DNA from 2 places in the Streptomyces kunmingensis genome. Region 1 is predicted to be linked to the other one. Evidence: riboswitches for the same ligand, from Rfam matches in the RefSeq annotation. Region 1 holds a riboswitch; the other holds the start of a gene.
What was found. A riboswitch is a leader RNA that binds a small molecule or an ion and turns the genes downstream of it on or off. The one in region 1 is predicted to bind glycine.

Region 1 (7,617 bases):
TCGTCCCGCACCGCCCTCGCACCACGTGCCTGTCGAATGAGAGGCGACCCACCATGCCGCTGCATGTCCCCCCGGCTCCCGCGCCCGCCCTCCGCAGCGTCCTCACGGCCCTAGGTTCCCCCACCGCCGTCCGTGAGGCCCGCACCCCGTCCCTGCGCGCCGCACAGGGACCAGCAAGTCCTGAACTCCCCTTGCCCGTCTATGTGTTGGACCACGTAACCGAAACCACCGGACGCCCCACACCCGCCACCCTCACCGGCTGGCGCTTCCTGGTCCGGTGCGGCGATCGTGCGGTGGCCGCCGCCGACACGAGGCTCACTCCCGACGGCTGGACCTTCTCGCACTTCTTCGAGGGCCCCTACGTCACCTCCACCGAGCGCGCCCTGCGCCAGGCGGAGTCCCTGCCGAAGACCTACCAGCCACGCCTGCTCTCGGTCCCGGAGCTGTACATGCTCACCCTGTGGCTGCACGGCGACCACACCGCGGACGCCGCGAGCGGGCATCCGGCGGCCGACGACATCCTGGTCCCGCTCGCGCCGGCGCCGCCCGGCATCGCGGCCAACCGACCGCACCGCGTGGCGGAACTGCTCCCGGTCCTCGCCCTGCGGCTGACACCACCACGGGCCGTCCTGCTCGCCTGACGCGACCGGAAGAACAGCGCGCCCTCACAGACCTGTGCCCCGCACCGTCCGCCGTCCGGTCGCGGGGCACAGCCATGCCGGAGCGGACTAGTCCACTCCGGCCACCCCGAACCACCCGAAGAGGCAGTGCTGTTGGACTGAACCGTCCGCACGGGTGACGCGTCTCAATCCAGTAAGGACCGCTGCTACGAAATCCCTGCGGATTGACGCCCACAGGGCAACACTGGGTTCCGGACCGACTGAATACGGGGGGCGGCGATGAACACGACTTCGAGCCGCAGCACGGACGACAACATCATCGACATCACTACGCAGCGAAAGAACCCATCCATGTGCCAGCACCAGCCATCGTGCCCGACAGCAGAGTCCGCGGACAGGGAGGCCGCGCTTCCCGTGGCTCACCACCCGGAGCAGGGCTGGAGCCTCCTGTGCAACGGGGTCCTGCTCTTCGAGGACACCGGCGAGCTGCTGCCCAACGGCACGATCATCGCCCCGCACCGCCCGCTCGGAGCGGTGGTGACAGCCGCCTAGGGCGCGAGGAAGCGAGGAACTGCGCGACCAGCCACGGACAACGGCCGGCCGCGCAGCCCTCTCGGCCATCACGCCTCGTAGGCATCCAGGGGCGGGCACGAGCACACGAGGTTCCGGTCACCGAACGCCTGGTCGATACGGCGCACCGGCGGCCAGTACTTGTCGGAAGCGGCGACCCCCGCGGGGAACACGGCTTCCTCGCGGCTGTACGCGTGCTCCCACTCCCCGCCGAGCATCCCGGCCGTGTGCGGAGCGTTCCGCAGCGGGTTGTCCTGCGCCGGCCACTCGCCGGAGGCGACCCGCTCGACCTCCCCGCGAATGGCGATCATCGCCTCGCAGAACCGGTCGAGTTCGCCGATGTCCTCGCTCTCGGTCGGCTCGATCATCAGCGTCCCGGCGACCGGGAACGACATGGTCGGCGCGTGGAACCCGTAGTCGATGAGGCGCTTGGCGATGTCGTCGACGGTGACCCCGGTCGCCTTGCTCAGCGGCCGCAGATCGATGATGCACTCGTGCGCGACGAGCCCGCCGGGCCCGGTGTAGAGCACGGGGAAGTGCGGCTCGAGCCGCTTGGCGATGTAGTTCGCGGAGAGCACGGCGACCTGCGTCGCCCGCTTCAGCCCTTCGCCGCCCATGAGACGCACGTACGACCACGAGATCGGCAGGATGCCGGCGGAGCCCCACGGCGCGGCCGAGATCGGCCCGACCCCGGTCTCCGGTCCCGCGGCCGGCTGCATCGGGTGGTTCGGCAGGTACGGCGCCAGGTGCGCGCGCACACCGACCGGGCCCACACCGGGACCGCCGCCGCCGTGCGGGATGCAGAACGTCTTGTGCAGGTTCAGGTGCGAGACGTCGCCGCCGAAGTGGCCCGGCTTGGCAAGGCCCACCAGAGCGTTGAGGTTCGCCCCGTCGACGTACACCTGACCGCCGGCGTCGTGCACCGCGGCGCAGATGTCGGCGACGTGCTCCTCGAAGACGCCGTGCGTCGACGGGTACGTGATCATGAGGACGGAGAGCTGGTCGGCGTAGGTCTCGATCTTGGCCCGCAGGTCCTCGACGTCGATCTCACCGTCGTCGGCGGTCTTCACGACGACGACCTTCATACCGGCCATCACGGCGCTCGCCGCGTTCGTGCCGTGCGCCGACGACGGGATGAGGCAGACGGTCCGCTGCTCGTCCCCGTTGGCGCGGTGGTAGCCGCGCACCGCGAGCAACCCGGCCAGCTCGCCCTGCGAACCGGCGTTGGGCTGCAACGACACCTTGTCGTAGCCCGTGACCTCCGCGAGCCGCTCCTCGAGCTCCGTGATGAGCGTCAGGTAGCCCTGCGCCTGCTCGGCCGGCACGAAGGGGTGCAGCTGCCCGAACTCGGGCCAGGTGACCGGCTCCATCTCCGTCGTCGCGTTGAGCTTCATCGTGCAGGAGCCCAGCGGGATCATGCCGCGGTCGAGCGCGTAGTCGCGGTCGGCGAGCTTGCGCAGGTAGCGCAGCATCGCGGTCTCGGAGCGGTGCTGGTGGAAGACGGGGTGCGTCAGGATCTCGTCGGTGCGCAGCGCGTCCCCGGGCAGCACGTCCGCCGTCCCGGCGTCCAGCGCCTCGATGTCGCCCTCGACCCCGAACGCGCCCCAGACGACGTGCAGTTGGCTCCGCGTCGTGGTCTCGTCGCAGGCGACGGAGACGTGATCGGCGTCGACCAGCCGCACGTTGACCCCGCCCTCGCGGGCGGTGCGGACGACCTGAGCGGCCGTGCCCGGCACCCGGACGGTCACGGTGTCGAAGTACACCTCGTGCACGACCTCGACGCCGCCCGCCGTCAGACCGGCCGCCAGCAAGGTGGCGTAGCGGTGGGCGCGCTGCGCGATGGAACGCAGGCCGTCCGGCCCGTGGTAGACGGCGTACATTCCGGCCATCACGGCGAGCAGGACCTGCGCCGTGCAGATGTTGCTCGTCGCCTTCTCACGACGGATGTGCTGCTCACGCGTCTGCAGGGCGAGGCGGTACGCCTTGTTCCCGTCGGCGTCGACGGAGACACCGACGAGCCGCCCGGGCAGGGACCGCGCGAACTTCTCCCGTACGGCCATGTAACCGGCGTGCGGGCCGCCGAAGCCCATCGGTACACCGAAGCGCTGCGTCGTGCCGACGGCGATGTCCGCGCCCAGCTCGCCGGGCGAGGTCAGCAGCGTCAGAGCGAGCAGATCGGCGGCGACGGTGACGATGGCGCCCAGCTCGTGCGCCTGCTCGATGACGGGCTTGATGTCCCGCACGGCGCCGGAGGCCCCCGGGTACTGCACGAGTACGCCGACGACGCCGCGCTCGGCGACCTCGGCGGGAATCCCGTCGCTCAGGTCGGCGACGACGATCTCCACACCGGTCGGCTCGGCGCGCGTCCGGATGACGGCGACGGTCTGCGGCAGCGCGTCGGCGTCCACCACGTACGCGCCGTTCTTGACCTTGCCGATACGCCGCGACAGCGCCATGGCCTCGGCGGCGGCCGTGCCCTCGTCGAGGAGGGAGGCGCCGGACGTCGGCAGTCCGGTCAGTTCGGCGACCATGGTCTGGAAGTTGAGCAGCGCCTCCAGGCGGCCCTGCGAGATCTCCGGCTGGTACGGCGTGTAGGCCGTGTACCAGGACGGGTTCTCCATGACGTTGCGCAGGATGACGGGCGGCGTGAACGTCCCGTAGTAGCCGAGCCCGATCATCGAGCCGAGCACCTGGTTCCGGTCCGCGAGGGAGCGCAGCTCGGCGAGCACCTCGGCCTCGGTCCTGGCGGCCGGCAGCTGAAGCGCCTCGGCGCTCTTGATCACGTCCGGCACCGCGGCCGCCGTCAGCTCGTCGAGCGAGCCGTAGCCGACCTGCGCGAGCATCTTGGCCTGCGCGGCGTCATCCGGACCGATGTGGCGCTGCTCGAAGGGGATGCCCTGCTCCAGCGCGGAGAGCGGAGTACGGTTGGCGGTCATTGCGGAGGCCTCCTGGTCATTGCGACCTGCGAGGGGCACCACGGCGTGGGTGCCCGGACGGCCTCCCCCTCTGTCATCTCAACCTGAGAGCTTCACCGGTCCGCCCCGCGCGAGCACGGAACACACCGGCTTTCACCGTCGGTGAGAGCGGGAAACGAGCACCCGCCCTGCTTTCCAGAGTGACCTCGTCCGTGCGGTACATGGGCCTGAGAGATTCCGGGGAGGATTTGCTCCTTCGGCGTCCCCGACAACTTCCGGAGACTCTCCCGCACGGGGTCAGCAGCCATTTGCCAGCCTACCAGCGGCGACTTGAGCGGAACCCTCGAGTGGCCGCCATCCCCAATGTGCTCTTTCGTAGTGCTTACAGACGAGTTGCGACCATTGGGAGGGCCCGTGCAGACCGACGTCGATCCGCGCAACTTGATCGGCCGCAAGGCGTTCGACCGCAACGGCAGCAAGATCGGCACGATCGACGAGGTCTACCTCGACGACGCCACGGGCGTGCCGGAGTGGGCGGCGATCCGCACCGGCCTCTTCAGCCGCGACGCCTTCATCCCCCTGGAACCCAGCGAACTGGTCGACGGCACCCTCCGCGTCCCCTTCGAACGCGCCCTGATCAAGGACTCCCCGGACTTCGGCGTAGGCCGCCACCTCTCCCCCGAACAGGAACTACAGCTCTACCACCACTACGGCCTGGACCTCACACCCCCACACGCCTCGGACGACCTCATGTTCGGCCACATAGCAGGCTCAGAACCCGACCACCCCTAACCCGATCAAGCCCAACCAGCACCAAATCAAGCCCCTCCGGCGATTGAGGAGCGGGGTCCGGGGCAGAGCCCCGCGTCACCGCGCGCCACCACCCCACCCGCACTGCAACCCCGGCCCCCTACTCCCCCGGCTCGACCAACGGCAACGGCTCCCCCGGCACCAACAAGGGGTCATCAACAAGAAACGTCCGAACCCGCCCGGGCCCCACCGCATAGGGCGTCTCGAACCGCACAGTCACCCGCCCAAGCCCACTCCCCTGCACCCACCCGGCCCCGAACTCCGCGTGCCGCACATCGTGCCCCGCCATCCACCGCCGCTCGCCCACCACCGGCTCGGCCACCACCTCGGCCACCTCGGCCCGCTCCCGCTCCTCCCCCTCCTCACCGGCGCCCTCCGCCCCCCGGCTCTCCTCGGCGGCAGCCGCCTGCGCAGCCGCCTGCGCGAACAGATCCTCCTGCGTGTAGTCGGCGAGCCCGCTCACCCCGACCCCGAGCAGCCGCACCCCGCCCGTCGTGTCCACGGACTCCAGCAGCCGCGCGGCGGCCTCCCGCACCACCCCCGGATCGTCCGTCGGCCCCCGCAGCGTCTCGGACCGCGTCAGGGTGGAGAAGTCGTACCGCCGCACCTTCAGAACCACGGTCCGCCCCGACCGCTCGGCCGCCCGCAGCCGCTCCACACACCGGTCGGCGAGCCGCTGCACCTCCGCCCGGACCCGCACCCGCTCGTGGATGTCCACGTCGTACGTGTCCTCGACCGACACCGACTTGGAATCGCGCTCGGCGACCACGGGCCGGGCGTCATGGGCCAGGGCCATGGCGTACAGCTGCGCCCCGTGCGACTTTCCGAGGAGGCGCACCAGCTCGTCCTCGCCCGCCTCGGCGATCTCCGCGACGGTGAGGATCCCGGCCCGCCGCAGATGGTCCCCGGTAGCGGGCCCCACGCCCGGCAGGATCCGCACGGACTTCGGCCCGAGCAGCGCCCGCTCGGTCCCCGGCCGTATCAGCACCAGGCCGTCCGGCTTCGCCTCCTCCGACGCGATCTTCGCCAGCATCTTGGAGGCGGCGAGCCCTACGGACCCGGTCAGCCCGGTCACGCGCCGGATGTCCGCCCGCAGCCGGGCACCGACGGCCTCCGCGGAAGACTCGTCCCAGGCCACCTCACCGGCCTCCAGATCGACGAACGCCTCGTCGAGGCTCAAGGGCTCCACCAGCGGCGAGAGCTCCCGCAGCAGCCCCATCACCTGCTCGCTGATCTCCCGGTAGAGCCGGAACCGCGGCACCAGGTACGCGGCGTTGGGAGCGAGCCGCCGGGCCTGCCCCATCGGCATAGCCGAATGCACCCCGAACTTCCGCGCCTCGTACGACGCCGTCGCCACGACGCCACGCGGCCCGAGCCCGCCCACGACGACAGCTTTCCCGCGCAGGCTCGGCTTGGCCGCCTGCTCCGCCGAGGCGTAGAAGGCGTCCATGTCGAGATGCAGAATCGTCGGCCCGGTCCTCACCTCACCGATGCTGCCCTACGCCACTGACAACGCGGCCGCACGGCCCGCGGGGCCCGTCCTCACACGGCCCGGTTGCGCCGCCTCGCCAGCTCGTCGGAGGGGTTGTGCCCGACCAGCGTCTCGCCGGTGTCCACCCGCTCCCCGTGCAGCTGCGACAGGGCTCTCTCCACGTCCTGCCAGACCACGCCCACCGCGATCCCGAAGATCCCCTGCCCGCCCTGGAGCAGCTCGTGGACCTCGGCCGGTGACGTGCACTCGTACACCGTTGCGCCGTCGCTCATGAGCGTCATGCGCTCCAGGTCCGCGAAGCCCCGCTCCCGCAGATGCTGCACGGCCGTACGGATGTTCTGCAGCGAGACACCCGTGTCCAGGAAGCGCTTGACGACCTTGAGGACGACGACGTCCCGGAAGCTGTACAGACGCTGCGTCCCCGAGCCGTACGCGGCCCGCACGCTGGGCTCGACGAGGCCGGTCCTGGCCCAGTAGTCGAGCTGTCGATAAGTGATGCCGGCCGCCGCGCACGCGGTCGGTCCCCGGTACCCGACGTCCCCCTGCTCGGAAGCCGCTTCGCCGCTCTCCCCCGCCACCGCAGACACTGCCTGCGGGCGCTGCGGAGTGTGATCGGCCGCGCTGCCGTGAAACGAGTACGGACCGCCCGTCGCCGTACCGTCGCCGCTGCTTCTCACGCCGACCTCCTCTTTGACCTGCCTTCACGACGGTAGGCAGTCACAAGGGGTGCGTCAACGAACGCCACACTCGCCACGCCGAGTGATAATCACCCTAGGAGTGGTTTCCCGTATCCCACCGCGGGGAAAGGCTAGCCGAATGTGCCGAGGCGGCCGCCGCTGGGCGACCGCCTCATGGTCATTTTCTGCCGGTCACTGGCTGTTGGTCCCGAAGTCCTCGGGCGAGATCTGGTCGAGGAACTCGCGGAACTTCTCCACCTCGTCCTCCTGCTCGTCCGGGATCGCGATCCCGGCATCGTCCAGGACCCCGTCACTGCCGAAGATCGGCGTGCCGGTGCGCAGCGCCAGCGCTATGGCGTCGGACGGGCGGGCGCTGACCTCGACGCCGCTCGCGAACACCAGCTCCGCATAGAAGACACCTTCCCGCAGGTCGGTGATGCGTACTTCCGTCAGCTCCTGTCCGACCGCTTCCAGCACGTCCTTGAACAGGTCGTGCGTCAGCGGACGCGCGGGAGCCATGCCCTGCTGGGCGA
Region 2 (7,617 bases), on a different contig from region 1:
ATCTTCGCGGTCGACTTGGCGAGGTCACCGACGAGCTCGGTGGACGCGGCGCCCGGCTTCGGCGCGAACGACACGAGCTGACGCGTGTAGAACCGCATGAAGTCCCACGACATGCCGTAGTAGGCGCGCTGCGGGTCGGCGGAGTCCAGGTCCTGCTTGCCGACCATCTTCAGCGTGCCTCCCTTCTTCGTGGAGGCATTGGCGACCTTGTTGTAGGCCGCGTCGTAGCCGGCGCCCTTCGACGAGTCCTTGGAGTCGCCGTCACCGCCGCCGCACGCCGTGGTCGACACGAGCGCCGCGACAACGAGGGCGGCGCCGGCGGCGAGCCGTCGTTTCGAGGAACCTGTGGGCATTTTCTCGTAACCTCCGAGATCGCGGTCCCGGGCTGCTGCCGGAGAACCATGGAGTAGAGCCACCTGACAGTGCGGCAGGGGCAGTTCGGTACAGACCGGTCGGGCCTGAGGCTTTACCGGGTCCCCTTCGGGTCGAGCGCGTCGCGCAGCCCGTCGCCGAAGAGGTTGAACGCGAGGACGGTGATGAAGATCGTGACGCCCGGGAAGACCATGAACATCGGGTCGTGCTCGTACGTCTCGAGGGCGTCGCGGAGCATGCCGCCCCAGGACGCCGTGGGCGGCCGGACACCGGCACCGAGGAAGCTGAGCGCCGCTTCCGTGAGGATGTTCGTCGGGATCATCAGCGTCATGTAGACGACGATCGGCGCGACGAGGTTCGGCAGCAGCTCCTTGAAGAGGACGTGGCGCGAGCCGCCGCCCAGTGACCGGGCCGCTTCCACGTACTCGCGCTCGCGCAGTGACAGCGTCTGGCCGCGGACGATGCGGCCGATGTACGGCCAGCCGAAGAAGCCGATGACCATGACGAGGACGGCGATGCGTACCCCGCTGCCGGTCAGGCCGAGCAGGTCGTCCGGGAGCACCGAGACCAGGGAGATGATGAAGAGCAGCTGCGGGAACGAGAGCAGCACGTCCATGACGCGGCTGATCAGCGCGTCGACCCAGCCGCCGAAGTAACCGGCGATGATGCCGAACAGGGTGCCGAGGGCCACCGCGACGATCGCCGCGAGGAAGGCCACGAGCAGGGAGATGCGGGCGCCGTAGACGATGCGGCTGAACACGTCGCGGCCCTTGTTCGGTTCGACGCCGAACAGGAAGTCGCCGCTGACGCCGCCGAGGGACCCGCTGGGCAGGTTGGTCAGCGGGTCGAGCTTGTCCTGGTGGAACTGGTTCGGCGGGTGGCCGAGCAGGCTCACGATGAGCGGGGCGAAGACCGCCACCAGAACGAGGAAGACGACAACGATGCCACCGGTGAGGGCGACCTTGTCCCGCTTGAGGCGGTTCCAGGCGATCTGCTTCAGCGACCGCCCTTCCACCTTGCCGCCGGCGCCGCTCGCGGCGGCGTCGACCGGGGCGGTCGGCTCCGTTTCCGCAGTCGTGTCGTGCAATGGTGCCGTCATCGTGGCAGGGACCCCTCTCAACCGGCGGTGACCGGCCCGCACTTGCCGCGGTAGCGGCGTCATTCAGTCCGTCGTACACAGAGGCGAAGCCCCCTGCTGCGGGAGTCTTCAACCTGTGTGCGATCTGTTGCCAGACCCGACGGGGAAAGGATGCCTAAACGTGATGCGGTCAGGGGTGTTCCGTTATCCGGACAGCTGTGAACGGGGTGCGAACGTTGGGCAGTTGGGGCGGAAGTGTTGCTGGTCCGGACATTGGGGCCACAACGGTTCGTAGTCCTATGCAAGTTGCGGTTCCGGCTTATCGCCCGAAAGGCTCGTCCTCAATCGCCGGACGGGCTGGGGGTGGCGATGGAGGACATCGGTTCAGTACGACGCGCCGTACGGCGGCGGGTAGCCGTAACCCCCGCCGGCCGGAGCTGCCGGAGCCGCGTGGGACTCCCGGTCGTAGAACGGCCGCGCGTTCGCCCGCAGCCACATCGCCACCGGGTCGTACTCGTCGGACATGGCCACCGTGGACACCGGCAGCCCGTCCGGGACCGCCGCGACGGACTGCTGCATCATCGCCCGGACCGCGTCCACCGACGCGGGCGCCGTGTCGTAGACGTCGAGGCCGATCGCCAGGTACGGCGCCCCGACCGCGGGCTGCACCCACGCGCGGCGCAGGGACCGGATCGCGGTGGTGCGGTGCGCGTTCTGCGCCAGCAGCGCCCAGAACTGGGGGATCTCGATGGCCGGCTCGGTCAGCCGCAGCGGACCGGCGGGCTGCCGGTCGAGGCCGCCCGCGATCCGGCGCAGGTCGAGCCAGGGCACCCCGACGCCGCCGCCGGGGGCGTGCGGGTTGAGCCAGAGGCCGTAGTGGTCGGGGTAGAGCGTGCGGGCCGCGTCGACGCCGCTGACGACTTCGTAGGCGCGGGACCAGCCGGACGCGGAGAGCTCCTGGGCGGAGGTGACGCAGGGGGCGTAGGAGAAACCGTCCACGTCCATGTTCCCGAACTGGGCGTCGGGCGAGCCTGCCTGGCCGTGCCAGAGCAGCATCCAGACCTGTCCGGCGGCGAGGGCCGCGAGGAGCGCCTCGTACGCGTCGTAGCGCCCGGGAGTCACCTGGCGCAGCATGTGCTCGACCTGTCCGGCCGCGGCCGTGCCCGACGCACTCACCCGTAACCGCCCCTTCGTGAACGTCCGTGTTCCGCCCGTGACCGGAGGGCACAGTGCCGCCCGGTCACGTCATGAAACCAGCTTAAGCGGCGTTCCTGACACCGACTTGACGGACGGTGTCACCGTTCCCGTACATAGAACGGACGTACGCGGGTGCGCAGGAAGTCGGCGACCGGGTCCTGGGTGACGTCGAGGAAGACCAGGTTCACCGGCCAGGCGGCGGGTGACCGGCCGAGCGCACGGCCGAGCGCGTCCAGCGGAAGGTCGCGCGCGGCGCCCTCCCACTGGGTCAGCTGTACGCCGATGAACAGCGACGGAGCCCCGTCCTCGACGACGGCGAGACAGCGGTGGGCGGACAGTACGGTGCCGGTCGCCTCGAACTCCTCGCGCACCGCCGCCAGGAAGTCCACCGGGTCCTGCTGCCAGTCCGGCTCGGAGAGCACGACGCGGCCACCGGTCGCCGGTCCGTCCAGCGGGGTGCGGCCGCTGCGGGCCAGTTCGGCGACGGCGGGCGGGGGCAGCGGGATGCCGATCGCGCCGTCCGGGTTCAGGGCGAGCCCGACCTGCGCGGGCAGCCCGCGCGCGAACTCGACGGCCGGGGCCACCGTGCAGTGCATCCGGCCACCGGTGACCTGCATGAACTGCTGCTCGGAGCTGAAGACGGGGACGAAGGCCTGGCCCTCGATCTCCAGCGTCGGCAGATCGAGGTCGCGGCTCTCGGTGCTGCCGCCCTGGGGCAGCGGAATCCAGATCGGGCTGCGGCCGAGGACCTCGACGATGCGGCCGCCCGCGCCCTCGACGCCGACCGCCGCGGCGAGGACCTCCTCCAGCTCGTTCGCCGGCCAGGCCTGTGCCGGGTGGGGGTGGGGGTGCGCGTCCTCGTGAAATGCCGGGTGTTCCATAGCCGCCGACGATAACGCCTGGGGTTCAGCCCCTGAACGTGATCCCGCCGAGCGCGTCGGTCGCCGCCCGGTCGAGGAGCACCGCCGATTCGATGCCTGCCGGCAGCTCGCCCCGCTCCGTCGACGTCACCAGCGCGCCCACCGCCCGCCGGTGCCGGGCGAACGCGTACCGCGACACCCCCCGGCCCCGCTCCAGCTGCCCTTCGAGCGCCGTGTCCGGGGGGACGTCGAGGAGCAGCAGGTGGACGGAGGCGCCGCGCCGCCGGGCCGCTCGCGTCACCCAGCGGCGCACCCACGCCTGGGTGCCGCAGTCGTGCACGACGACGCTGGCGCCGGAGCGCATCGCCTGGTGCAGGCCCACGTAGTGCGCGATGCGCACCAGCGGCCGGTAGAGCGCGTACGGCACGCCGCGCGGCAGCCGGGCGGCCCAGCGCTCGCGGGTGTCCTGGGAGTCGATGCGCACGACCGTGACGGCCCGTCGCATCAGGGTGGACTTGCCGCTGCCCGGCAGCCCCGAGAGGACGACGAGGTCGCCCGCCGCGAAGCCGATGAAGCGCGGTGTGCGGCCACCGCGCCCGCGCAGGTCCCGCACCGAACGCTGCCCGGGAATGCGCACCCCGGGCACCACCGTGGACGCGGCTGACGCCGCTGTCGCGTACGCCCCCGCGATCGCCTTGCGCACCGTGATCGTCCTCCCCGTCCCGCCCACTTACCCTTGCCCGCCAAGTGTAAAGAGAAGGTAATGCCCGCCGTGGGGTTTCCCCGTTCCACGGGCGTGCAATGATGTGCGCGCCACAGGCACACAACCGCATACCGGCCGCTTGAATCCGCGCGGGAGAGTTCCGGACACGTATGTGGGCCCGGACGCCGAAGGAGCAAGTTCCTCCCTTGAATCTCTCAGGCCCCGTACCGCGCGGGCGAGGCACATCTGAAAAGCGGGCCGACCGTCCAGTACGGCGGCCCCACCCAAGGTGCAAGCCATGACCATGAGTACGTGTGGTCGGGGCGAACCTCTCAGGTTCCGATGACAGATGGGGAGGGCCTCCGCCACGGGGGACCCCTCGCCATCGCCGTCACGCCCGGGAGCACCAGCCATGACCCGTACCCCTCGTACGACAGCCCTCGACGCCCTGCACCGCTCGCTGGGCGCCACGATGACCGATTTCGCCGGCTGGGACATGCCGCTGCGCTACGCCAGCGAGCGCGACGAGCACAACGCGGTGCGTACGAAGGCCGGGCTCTTCGACCTGTCCCACATGGGTGAGATCACGGTGTCCGGACCGGACGCGGTGGCGCTCCTGAACTTCGCGCTCGTGGGCAACATCGGCACGGTCGGCGTCGGCCGCGCCCGCTACACCATGATCTGCCGCGCGGACGGCGGCATCCTCGACGACCTGATCGTCTACCGCCTGGCCGAGACCGTGTACATGGTGGTCGCCAACGCGGGCAACGCGCAGACCGTCCTCGACGCCCTGACCGAGCGGGCCGCCGGGTTCGACGCCGAGGTCCGCGACGACCGGGACGCGTACGCGCTGATCGCCGTGCAGGGCCCGCACTCCCCCGCCATCGTGAAGTCCGTCACGGACGCCGACCTGGACGGGCTGAAGTACTACGCGGGTCTGCCGGGCACCGTCGCGGGCGTCGAGGCGCTCATCGCGCGCACCGGCTACACCGGCGAGGACGGCTTCGAGCTGTTCGTCGCGCCCGCCGACGCGGAGAAGCTGTGGCAGGCGCTGACCGAGGCGGGCGCGGAGTACGGCCTCACGCCGTGCGGCCTGTCCTGCCGCGACACGCTGCGCCTGGAGGCGGGTATGCCGCTGTACGGGCACGAGCTGACCACGGAGCTGACGCCGTTCGACGCGGGGCTCGGCCGGGTCGTGAAGTTCGAGAAGGACGGCGACTTCGTGGGCCGCGAGGCGCTGACGGCCGCCGCCGAGCGCGCCGAGAGCGCCCCGCCCCGCAAGCTCGTCGGCCTGGTCGCCGAGGGCCGCCGCGTCCCGCGCGCGGGCATGCCGGTCGTCCACGAGGGACAGGTGATCGGCGAGGTCACCTCCGGCGCCCCCTCCCCGACCCTGGGCAAGCCGATCGCCATGGCGTACGTGGACGCCGCGCACGCCGGGCCGGGCGCGGCGGGCGTGGGTGTGGACATCCGCGGTACGCATGAGCCGTACGAGGTCGTGGCGCTGCCGTTCTACAAGCGCCAGAAGTAACGCTCGTATCCCGGCGCCCTCCCCCACTGTCATCAGCACCGCCTCGCGTACAGGAGAATTCGACTCATGAGCAACCCCCAGCAGCTGCGTTACAGCAAGGAGCACGAGTGGCTGTCGGCCGTGGAGGACGGCGTCGCCACGGTCGGCATCACGGAGCACGCGGCCAACGCGCTCGGTGACATCGTCTTCGTCCAGCTCCCCGAGGTCGGCGACGCCATCACCGCGGGCGAGACCTGCGGCGAGCTGGAGTCCACCAAGTCGGTCTCCGACCTGTACTCCCCCGTGTCGGGCGAGGTCACCGAGGCCAACACGGACGTCGTCGACGACCCGTCCCTGGTGAACTCGGCGCCCTTCGAGGGCGGCTGGCTGTTCAAGGTCCGGATCTCCGAGGAGCCGAAGGACCTGCTCACCGCCGACGAGTACACCGAGTTCTCCGGGAGCTGACCCGATATGACCGACAAGTCCGCAATGAACCAGTCCCTGCACGAGCTCGACCCGGACGTGGCCAAGGCCGTCGACGCCGAGCTGCACCGCCAGCAGTCGACCCTGGAAATGATCGCGTCGGAGAACTTCGCGCCGGTCGCCGTCATGGAGGCCCAGGGCTCGGTCCTCACCAACAAGTACGCCGAGGGCTACCCCGGCCGCCGCTACTACGGCGGCTGCGAGCACGTCGACGTCACCGAGCAGATCGCGATCGACCGGGTCAAGGAGCTGTTCGGCGCCGAGTACGCCAACGTGCAGCCGCACTCGGGCGCCTCCGCGAACCAGGCCGCCCTCTTCGCGCTCGCCAAGCCCGGCGACACGATCCTCGGCCTGGACCTGGCGCACGGCGGCCACCTCACGCACGGCATGCGCCTGAACTTCTCCGGCAAGCAGTTCGACGTGGTCGCGTACCACGTCGACGACAACGGCCTGGTCGACATGGCCGAGCTGGAGCGGCTCGCCAAGGAGCACCGCCCGAAGGTGATCATCGCCGGCTGGTCGGCGTACCCGCGCCGGCTGGACTTCGCCGAGTTCCGTCGCATCGCCGACGAGGTCGAGGCGTACCTGTGGGTCGACATGGCGCACTTCGCGGGCCTGGTGGCCGCGGGCCTGCACCCCAACCCCGTGCCGTACGCGGACGTCGTCACGTCCACCACGCACAAGACGCTCGGCGGTCCGCGCGGCGGCATCATCCTCGCCAAGAAGGACTTCGCGAAGAAGCTGAACTCATCCGTCTTCCCGGGCTTCCAGGGCGGTCCCCTGGAGCACGTGATCGCGGCGAAGGCGGTCTCCTTCAAGGTCGCCGCCAGTGAGGACTTCAAGGAGCGCCAGCAGCGCACGATCGAGGGTGCCCGTATCCTCGCCGAGCGCCTGACCTCGGAGGACGCCCGCGCCCACGGCGTGAACGTGCTCTCCGGCGGCACGGACGTGCACCTCGTCCTGGTCGACCTGCGCGACTCCGAACTGGACGGCCAGCAGGCCGAGGACCGCCTCCACGAGGTCGGCATCACGGTCAACCGCAACGCCGTCCCGAACGACCCGCGCCCGCCGATGGTCACTTCCGGCCTGCGCATCGGCACGCCCGCGCTCGCCACCCGCGGCTTCACCGCCGAGGACTTCACCGAGGTCGCCGACGTGATCGCCGAGGCCCTCAAGCCGTCCTACGACGTGGACGCCCTCAAGGCACGGGTGACCGCATTGGCCGAGAAGCACCCGCTGTACCCCGGCCTGTAACGGTTCCGCTGGAGTTACGTACCCTTTCGTACATACGTCCTTACGGGGCATCGCGCACACTGGACCCACCAGGTTTCAGTGGGCACGGTGCCCCGCCCCGTGCCCCCGGCAGACAACGGCGTCTACCAACCATCTTTGGAGTTCCACCGTGGCCATCTCGGTC

Region 2: another riboswitch for glycine. It lies ahead of gcvT (glycine cleavage system aminomethyltransferase GcvT); the one in region 1 lies ahead of gcvP (aminomethyl-transferring glycine dehydrogenase).

Annotation. Positions count from the first base shown of each region.
Region 1 is NZ_BAAATS010000074.1:7,613-15,229, reverse strand. Features, by position in the region: gene ABD366_RS43235 (hypothetical protein) at 54-641, shown strand; gene ABD366_RS43230 (DUF5999 family protein) at 972-1,172, shown strand; gene gcvP (aminomethyl-transferring glycine dehydrogenase) at 1,241-4,126, opposite strand; glycine riboswitch at 4,311-4,405, opposite strand; gene ABD366_RS43220 (PRC-barrel domain-containing protein) at 4,520-4,897, shown strand; gene ABD366_RS43215 (DNA polymerase IV) at 5,016-6,398, opposite strand; gene ABD366_RS43210 (MerR family transcriptional regulator) at 6,458-7,084, opposite strand; gene ABD366_RS43205 (bifunctional nuclease family protein) at 7,277-7,617, opposite strand, start outside.
Region 2 is NZ_BAAATS010000019.1:325,392-333,008, forward strand. Features, by position in the region: gene ABD366_RS25810 (ABC transporter substrate-binding protein) at 1-353, opposite strand, end outside; gene ABD366_RS25815 (ABC transporter permease) at 467-1,471, opposite strand; gene ABD366_RS25820 (enhanced serine sensitivity protein SseB C-terminal domain-containing protein) at 1,835-2,626, opposite strand; gene ABD366_RS25825 (enhanced serine sensitivity protein SseB) at 2,746-3,528, opposite strand; gene ABD366_RS25830 (AAA family ATPase) at 3,554-4,216, opposite strand; glycine riboswitch at 4,351-4,450, shown strand; glycine riboswitch at 4,451-4,569, shown strand; gene gcvT (glycine cleavage system aminomethyltransferase GcvT) at 4,623-5,738, shown strand; gene gcvH (glycine cleavage system protein GcvH) at 5,805-6,182, shown strand; gene ABD366_RS25845 (serine hydroxymethyltransferase) at 6,189-7,454, shown strand; gene ABD366_RS25850 (L-serine ammonia-lyase) at 7,603-7,617, shown strand, end outside.